2 linked regions of the Tunicatimonas pelagia genome follow. The protein of the gene in region 1 binds, or shares a complex with, the protein of each later gene. Links are inferred from orthologs where the notes say so. Each region holds a gene or a part of one and is shown on either strand. Other genes may lie near its edges.

Region 1 (3,328 bases):
GCACGATGTAAAGAATTCGGTTGATGGAGCGTACTTCTTCACTAAGTTGATAGATGATATGGTAGAACAAGCCTGGAAGCTATTTTTGGTAATAGAAAAAGAGGGAGGGTATTATCGGTCAGGTGTAATAAATTTAGCCGAACAGTTTCACCCAAACATTGAAAAAAGAGAGCAAGAACTGTTGCAGCAAAAAAGAACAGTAGTAGGCGTAACGCGCTATGCAAATCCTCTGGAAAAGATAACAAATGATCACGATTTAGATAATAAAAGCGTACCATCGTACATGAAGCGATGGGAGAATGTTCGGCGTAGAATAGATAAGTTACCCGAAGAGAAGGAGCCTTTAGTTGCCATTTTGGGGTCTAGAGGCACAAATAACTCAATGGTTAGTAAAAAAATAACTTTTGTTACAGAGCTGCTAACAACTTTAGGCGTATCATATTCTACCGCAGAAAATTCGCTAGCAGCTAGTTTGCAAAAAGGTCAACCAGCCGTTATAATTTTCTGTGGCGATGACACTTGGTACGAATCACACTTAGAGGAGGAGGCGAATCATGCCGAATTAGCTTTAGTGCCAAAAATAGTGGTAGGGACCACTCCATTACTAGCTGAGTTACTACAAAAAAGAGTAATAGATGCTGTTATACACGCTCAGGCTGACCTTCTCCCGTTGTTGAATATAATTAGCCGAGTACTACCATGAAGCCAGATTTCCAAAAATACCAAGCGAAACCAGTACGACTTTCCCCTCGGGCAGTTTCGTCAAAAGCCTCAGGAAAAGCACTGCCCTCAGTTTTCTACCAGTCTGACGTAGATGAGTTAAACCACCTGGGGTTTGTAGCCGGAATTCCACCCTACCTACGGGGGCCTTACGCCTCCATGTATGTAACCCGCCCCTGGACCATCCGACAGTACGCGGGTTTCTCTACTGCTACTGAATCGAACGAGTTTTATCGTAAAAATCTGGCCGCTGGGCAACGAGGTTTGTCGGTAGCTTTTGATCTACCTACTCATCGGGGTTACGATTCGGATCATCCGCGCGTAACGGGTGATGTGGGAAAAGCGGGAGTAGCCATTGATACAGTAGAGGATATGAAGGTATTGTTCGATCAAATACCACTCGATCAAATGTCGGTCTCTATGACTATGAACGGGGCGGTAATTCCAATTATGGCGTTTTATATTGTAGCGGCGGAAGAGCAGGGCGTGAAGCCCGAACAACTCAAAGGAACTATTCAGAACGATATTCTGAAGGAGTTCATGGTGCGAAATACGTACATTTACCCCCCTGCGCCCTCGCTGAAGATTATCGCTGATATCTTTGCCTATACCGCTCAACATATGCCTAAGTTCAATTCAATTAGTATCAGCGGTTACCATATGCATGAAGCTGGTGCTCCGGCCGATTTAGAGTTGGCCTACACTTTAGCCGATGGGTTGGAGTATGTGCAAACCGGACTGAAAGCAGGTTTAGCAATTGACGATTTTGCTCCTCGTTTGTCATTCTTCTGGGGAATTGGTATGAACTTTTTCACGGAGATTGCCAAATTACGGGCTGGTAGATTACTGTGGGCCGAACTGATGAAGCCATTCAATCCGCAGAATCCTAAATCGATGGCACTGCGTACGCATTGTCAAACCTCGGGCTATAGTCTCACCGAGCAAGACCCGTTTAATAACGTGGCTCGAACCTGCCTGGAAGCTTTAGCTGCTGTCTTTGGTGGAACCCAGTCGCTGCATACTAACTCACTAGACGAAGCTATTGCCTTGCCTACCGAGTTTTCGGCTCGGATTGCTCGTAATACTCAGCTTTTCTTGCAGGAAGAATTAACTATCACTCCGGTGATTGATCCTTGGGGAGGTTCTTACTACGTTGAATCCCTCACAGGAAAGTTAGTAGAACAAGCGTGGGGGCATCTGGAAGAAATAAAAGGCTTAGGCGGAATGGCAAAGGCCATTGAGCAAGGAGTTCCTAAACTTAAAATAGAAGAAGCAGCGGCTAAAAAGCAAGCGCGGATTGATGCCGGTGAAGAGGTTATTGTGGGAGTGAATCGTTTTCAGGTTAACGAAGGCAGCGATACAGGATTTGATGTGCGGGAAGTGGATAATGAGCAGGTGCGTTCCGAGCAGCTAGCACGGTTGAATGCAGTAAAAGATAGCCGCAATAACGAAAAGGTACGAAGCGCGCTCACATCCCTGGAAAATGCGGCTGAAACCGGAGAAGGGAATCTGCTGGAGCTGGCAGTGGTAGCCGCTCGGGAACGAGCTACACTGGGAGAAATATCGAGTGCTATGGAAAAAGTTTTTAGGCGGTTTCAGGCTACTTCTCAAACTGTACAGGGCGTATACGCTAAAGAAATTGCTATGAACGAAGACTTTATAAAAGCCCGACAACTATCCGATCAATTTGCTGAACTAGATGGGCGACGCCCCCGAATCTTAGTGGCTAAGATGGGGCAAGACGGGCACGACCGAGGGGCGAAGGTTATCGCTACTAGTTTCGCTGATTTGGGCTTCGACGTTGATATTGGTCCGCTCTTTCAGACCCCCGAAGAAGTAGCCCGGCAGGCGGCCGAAAACGATGTGCACGTAGTTGGAATTTCTAGTTTGGCTGGAGCCCACAAGGGGCTTGTTCCTGAACTAATAGAAGAACTTAAGAAGATTGATCGGGATGATATTGGCATCATTGTGGGCGGAGTAATTCCTTCGAAGGATTACGATTTTCTCTACGAAGTAGGAGTGCTGGGAATATTTGGACCAGGAACAGTAATTGCTCAGGCCGCTCAGGATATTCTACAAAAACTAATGAATGAAATCTTGTGAGTTAGCTTTAAGTAATACTTGTATTAATTGGTGTTAAATATATGTTAATCAGTATTATAAGTTTTCATAAGATTAGCGAGTGCTAGTTTGCCTTAAAAACTTAACCACCTCTTTTTTATAAGATACTCCGATAGGAATTTCCTTGCCGTCGATCTCAATATCATGCATGGTGTAGGCCGAGACTTTATTGCTATTGACAATGTAGGAGCGATGGATACGGAGGAAGTAGACGGGTAGCTTCTGCTCAAACTCGCTGATTTTTTCCTTGGTTAGAATATCTTGATCCCGAAGGTGAATTTTCACGTAATCCTTTAGGCTCTCGACATACAACACATCGTCAAATTGTATCTTCACGAATTTGCGGTTCGTGTTTACGTACATGAACGATGCTTCGCCATCGGTAGCAGTTTCTTTGGGGTATTCACGGGCTCGATTACTAGTTCGTCCTAGATATTTAGTGATGGATTTTAGGAAACGGTCAATAGTGATCGGCTTGAGTAAATAG
Region 2 (3,218 bases), 5.8 Mb from region 1 along the record:
AGGCTCTTGCTCAAAATCCAACCAAAGCTTAGTATCGGTAGCATCCTTTACCATCAGCACCTCGTCAAACATATTCTTAAACACTACCTCGTAATCATCGTTCAGCGTCTCCTGATCTTTCCAGCGTAGTACTACCTCCGGGCTAAAAACATCTACCGAATTAGGCAGGTACATTTTCAACTTTTTATTCTCTACTGACCGAGTAGTTTCTTTAGCACTGTTATCTGGGTTGGTAACCGACTCAACGTAGGCATTCGCATACTTCTGCGCCACTGCCGAAGGTTTTAGGTTGATACGCTGATGCAAGCGAGATACTTCGTAAGTGCCAGCTTTGTAGTAGGGAACTGTTTTTCCACTCTGGTGAACTAACCCAAGATATCCGCCTTTCTCAATTCTTATTAGATGATTCTCTCGTAGTTCCAATCCAATCTCAACGGATTGCCAATCATCATCCGAATTAGAGCGATAAAAAACCTCTCCTTGGTGAGCCAGAACATTAAAAGTATACTGTACATCCTGACCAACAGCCACTGTTAAGCTTAAAAAGATAAAAAGAAAATTGAGTAGTACGTATTTCATAGGTAGACCCGAATAATAGACAATTTAGGTGGTAGTACCGCACTAGTCGATGCGCTTAGTGCTAGTCATCTATAAAAATATTAAATAATAGCGTATAGTAAAATAATATAGATATATTTTATACTTACAATCAAAATGTACTAATAAAGGTTCAATTAAATATTCAAACAATTTAATATGTGATACTATCATTACTAAGCCATTTACTACTTTTACGAGTAGATAAACTATATTATATCTTAATTTATTATTCTATTTGAATAAACACCAACTCAGTAAATCGTTTATCTTAGAAACGATAACACAATCGCACGACGACTGTAAAGTATCCGTTTGAACTTGTTCTTTTGGGATGGTACTTCATTATCTTGTCGTTCCTTAAGCAAAAAAGCACTAAAAAATATGGGGCGAAAGATACTTACCGCTAAGCAGTACGCCAGCGAAATACGAGTTGGTAACCGCTTTGTTTTGAGTCAGGCTATTACTTTGGTGGAAAGTACGCTTGCCACGAGTCAGAACTTAGCCCAAACCATTATTAGCTCTCTTCTGCCTCACACTGGTAACTCTCTCCGTCTGGGGATTACGGGAGTGCCGGGAGTAGGAAAAAGTACATTTATTGATCAGTTGGGAATGATCTTGATCCAAAAAGGCCACCGGATTGCCGTGCTTAGTGTTGACCCTAGCAGTCAGCAGTCTAAGGGCAGTATCTTGGGGGATAAAACTCGGATGCAGCGGTTGAGCCAGCAGGATTCAGCCTACATTCGCCCTAGCGCGGCAGGTAGCCACTTGGGTGGAGTAGCTCAGCAAACCCGAGAAGCTATTTTGCTCTGCGAAGCGGCTGGTTACGATGTAATCATTATTGAAACGGTTGGGGTTGGACAGTCGGAAACACTAGTTCGGCATATGACTGACTTCTTTCTTCTCTTAATGATTAGTGGAGCCGGAGATGAGCTACAGGGTATGAAACGAGGTATTATGGAAATGGCCGATACCATCGCTATTAACAAAGCCGATGATGGCAACGAGCAAGCGGCTCAAGTAGCCAAAAGAAACTATCAACAAGCACTTCACCTATTTCCACCTACGCCCGGAAAACCTCAACCCAAGGTAGTAACCTGCTCGGCTTTACACAACCAAGGTTTACATGAGATTTGGAAGCAGATTCAAGCATTTATTGCCGCCACCCAAGCATCAAATTACTTTCAGCAACAGCGGCAACAACAGCAACGGAACTGGATGCACGAATTGATTAATCGGCAGCTCTCGCAAGACTTCTTTCAGCAGGAGCGTATACGAAAGATACTGCCACAGATAGAAGAAGAGGTACTTCATGGTAGTATTACCGCTCGAGAAGGAGCCGAAAGGCTGATAACACTACACCGTAATTGTTAAAAGCGACGGCTTACAAACTGCTGATTAGGTAGGTGCATGTTGTTAAACTGGACATTGGTTAATAGTCGGTAGTCCACGGGCATTGAGTTACAGGCGGCCGTCGTGCGGGTTAGAAAGTTGAAGTGTTCAGGTGTTAAAGTGTTATGGTGTTAGCGTAGTGATGTATGGGGGTTAGCTGTACCCATTGCTCATTGTCTACTACACGGTGTCCCACGCCAATTCATCATGATTCATCAGTCATTATTCATTAGCTGGTTGGTTCCATCAACGATCGATTTTAAATTCCGGTCTCCGGTCTCCAGAAAATAACTCTTTATTCAAAAAGTGATTTCCGCTAGCTCATTCTCGTATACCCGATATAGCTGATATTGGTTTCTGGCTTCTGAATACAATAAAGCGATCTCTCCACGGCTCTCGATCGGGCGGTTATTAAATAACTTTCCTTGCTGATCAAATAAGTAGGTGAATTCTTGCACCTTATCACTAATGGCTACGACCTGATTATCGGTTCCGAAATTATAGTATTGCACCGACAGCTCATCTCGGCTTAGTGCCCCGGGGGTGAAGTACGATTGCTCAAACCACACGCGTCCGGTTTTATCCAAAACACTGAGTCGTTGTTCGTCTTGGCGAACTATAATGTAATCTTTACCCAGTCGATCCGGACAAAGGAGAAAGTGAGTGTTGGAAGAAGGACGCAGCAGTTGTTCACGCTTTAGTAAGGTTCCAACTAGATTTAATGAAATCAGCTCGCCACTTTCGGTTACAGTAGTAAGTTCACTATCTGAGAAGTTGTTTCCGATTTTAATAGACAAAGGGTTTTCGCAAGCTTGCCCCAACTCTACCGGAAACCCCGGATAAGCTTCTCCTCTCCGATTTAATAGGTACAGCAACCCATTTTCTAACAAGGCTACAATACAGTCTTTACCACGCACCCGAATGTGCTGGGGAGCCTCAGCTAGCGGAGCCGTGAGCGATAGGGGGTTCCATCCCTCCAGATTATCACGATCAGCGTTAAACAACCAGAGCTGCCCGAGCGGATCAGTAATTAAAAACCGATAATTTCCATTTCGCTCATAATCAAATACTGACAGATACTGCACTCTAATATCTTCGGGTAAGTAAAACGGGTAACCATTCACGTAGTTACCCGAGCGGTCAACCACGTGCATTGTTGAGTCAGTAGCCCAAACGTAATTAGGAGGTGCGCTTTCCGGCAAATTAATCTGTATTATATCACCTACTAA

Evidence for each region.
Region 2: the proteins of scpA (region 1) and meaB are in contact, whole or in part, in a crystal structure (PDB 8DPB), measured with the Methylorubrum extorquens proteins. The link is inferred for Tunicatimonas pelagia from one-to-one orthologs. Residues at the interface, in SOR27001.1 of Methylorubrum extorquens: Glu577, Glu578, Asn579, Asp580, Gly581, Arg582, Arg583, Arg585, His596, Ala604, Ser605, Ala608, Asp609, Gly611, Phe612, Asp613, Val614, Asp615, Ile616, Gly617, Pro618, Leu619, Glu625, Arg628, Gln629, Val631, Glu632, Asn633, Asp634, Glu661; in SOR26638.1 of Methylorubrum extorquens: Arg20, Ala21, Ala24, Arg25, Thr28, Ser32, Arg33, Arg34, His37, Thr98, Gly99, Gly100, Ser101, Ile102, Leu103, Lys106, Thr107, Ala110, Ala113, Ile114, Asp115, Arg116, Ala118, Phe119, Ile120, Arg121, Pro122, Pro124.

The regions. Positions count from the first base shown.
Region 1 is NZ_CP120683.1:7,167,046-7,170,373, reverse strand. Bases 262-3,261 are described here. They hold scpA (methylmalonyl-CoA mutase), read left to right. Parts: upstream 262-699; coding sequence 700-2,823; downstream 2,824-3,261. Other genes in these bases: P0M28_RS30355 (LytR/AlgR family response regulator transcription factor), read right to left, coding at 2,896-3,261; P0M28_RS30365 (methylmalonyl-CoA mutase family protein), read left to right, coding at 262-703. Outside these bases: more of P0M28_RS30365, read left to right, coding at 1-261; more of P0M28_RS30355, read right to left, coding at 3,262-3,328. UniProt on the Escherichia coli protein: Catalyzes the interconversion of succinyl-CoA and methylmalonyl-CoA. Could be part of a pathway that converts succinate to propionate.
Region 2 is NZ_CP120683.1:1,345,872-1,349,089, forward strand. The notes cover bases 87-2,976. They hold meaB (methylmalonyl Co-A mutase-associated GTPase MeaB), read left to right. Parts: upstream 87-981; coding sequence 982-1,971; downstream 1,972-2,976. Other genes in these bases: P0M28_RS05580 (hypothetical protein), read right to left, coding at 87-579; P0M28_RS05590 (hypothetical protein), read right to left, coding at 2,289-2,976. In the rest of the region: more of P0M28_RS05580, read right to left, coding at 1-86; more of P0M28_RS05590, read right to left, coding at 2,977-3,218. UniProt on the Escherichia coli protein: Binds and hydrolyzes GTP. Likely functions as a G-protein chaperone that assists AdoCbl cofactor delivery to the methylmalonyl-CoA mutase (MCM) ScpA and reactivation of the enzyme during catalysis.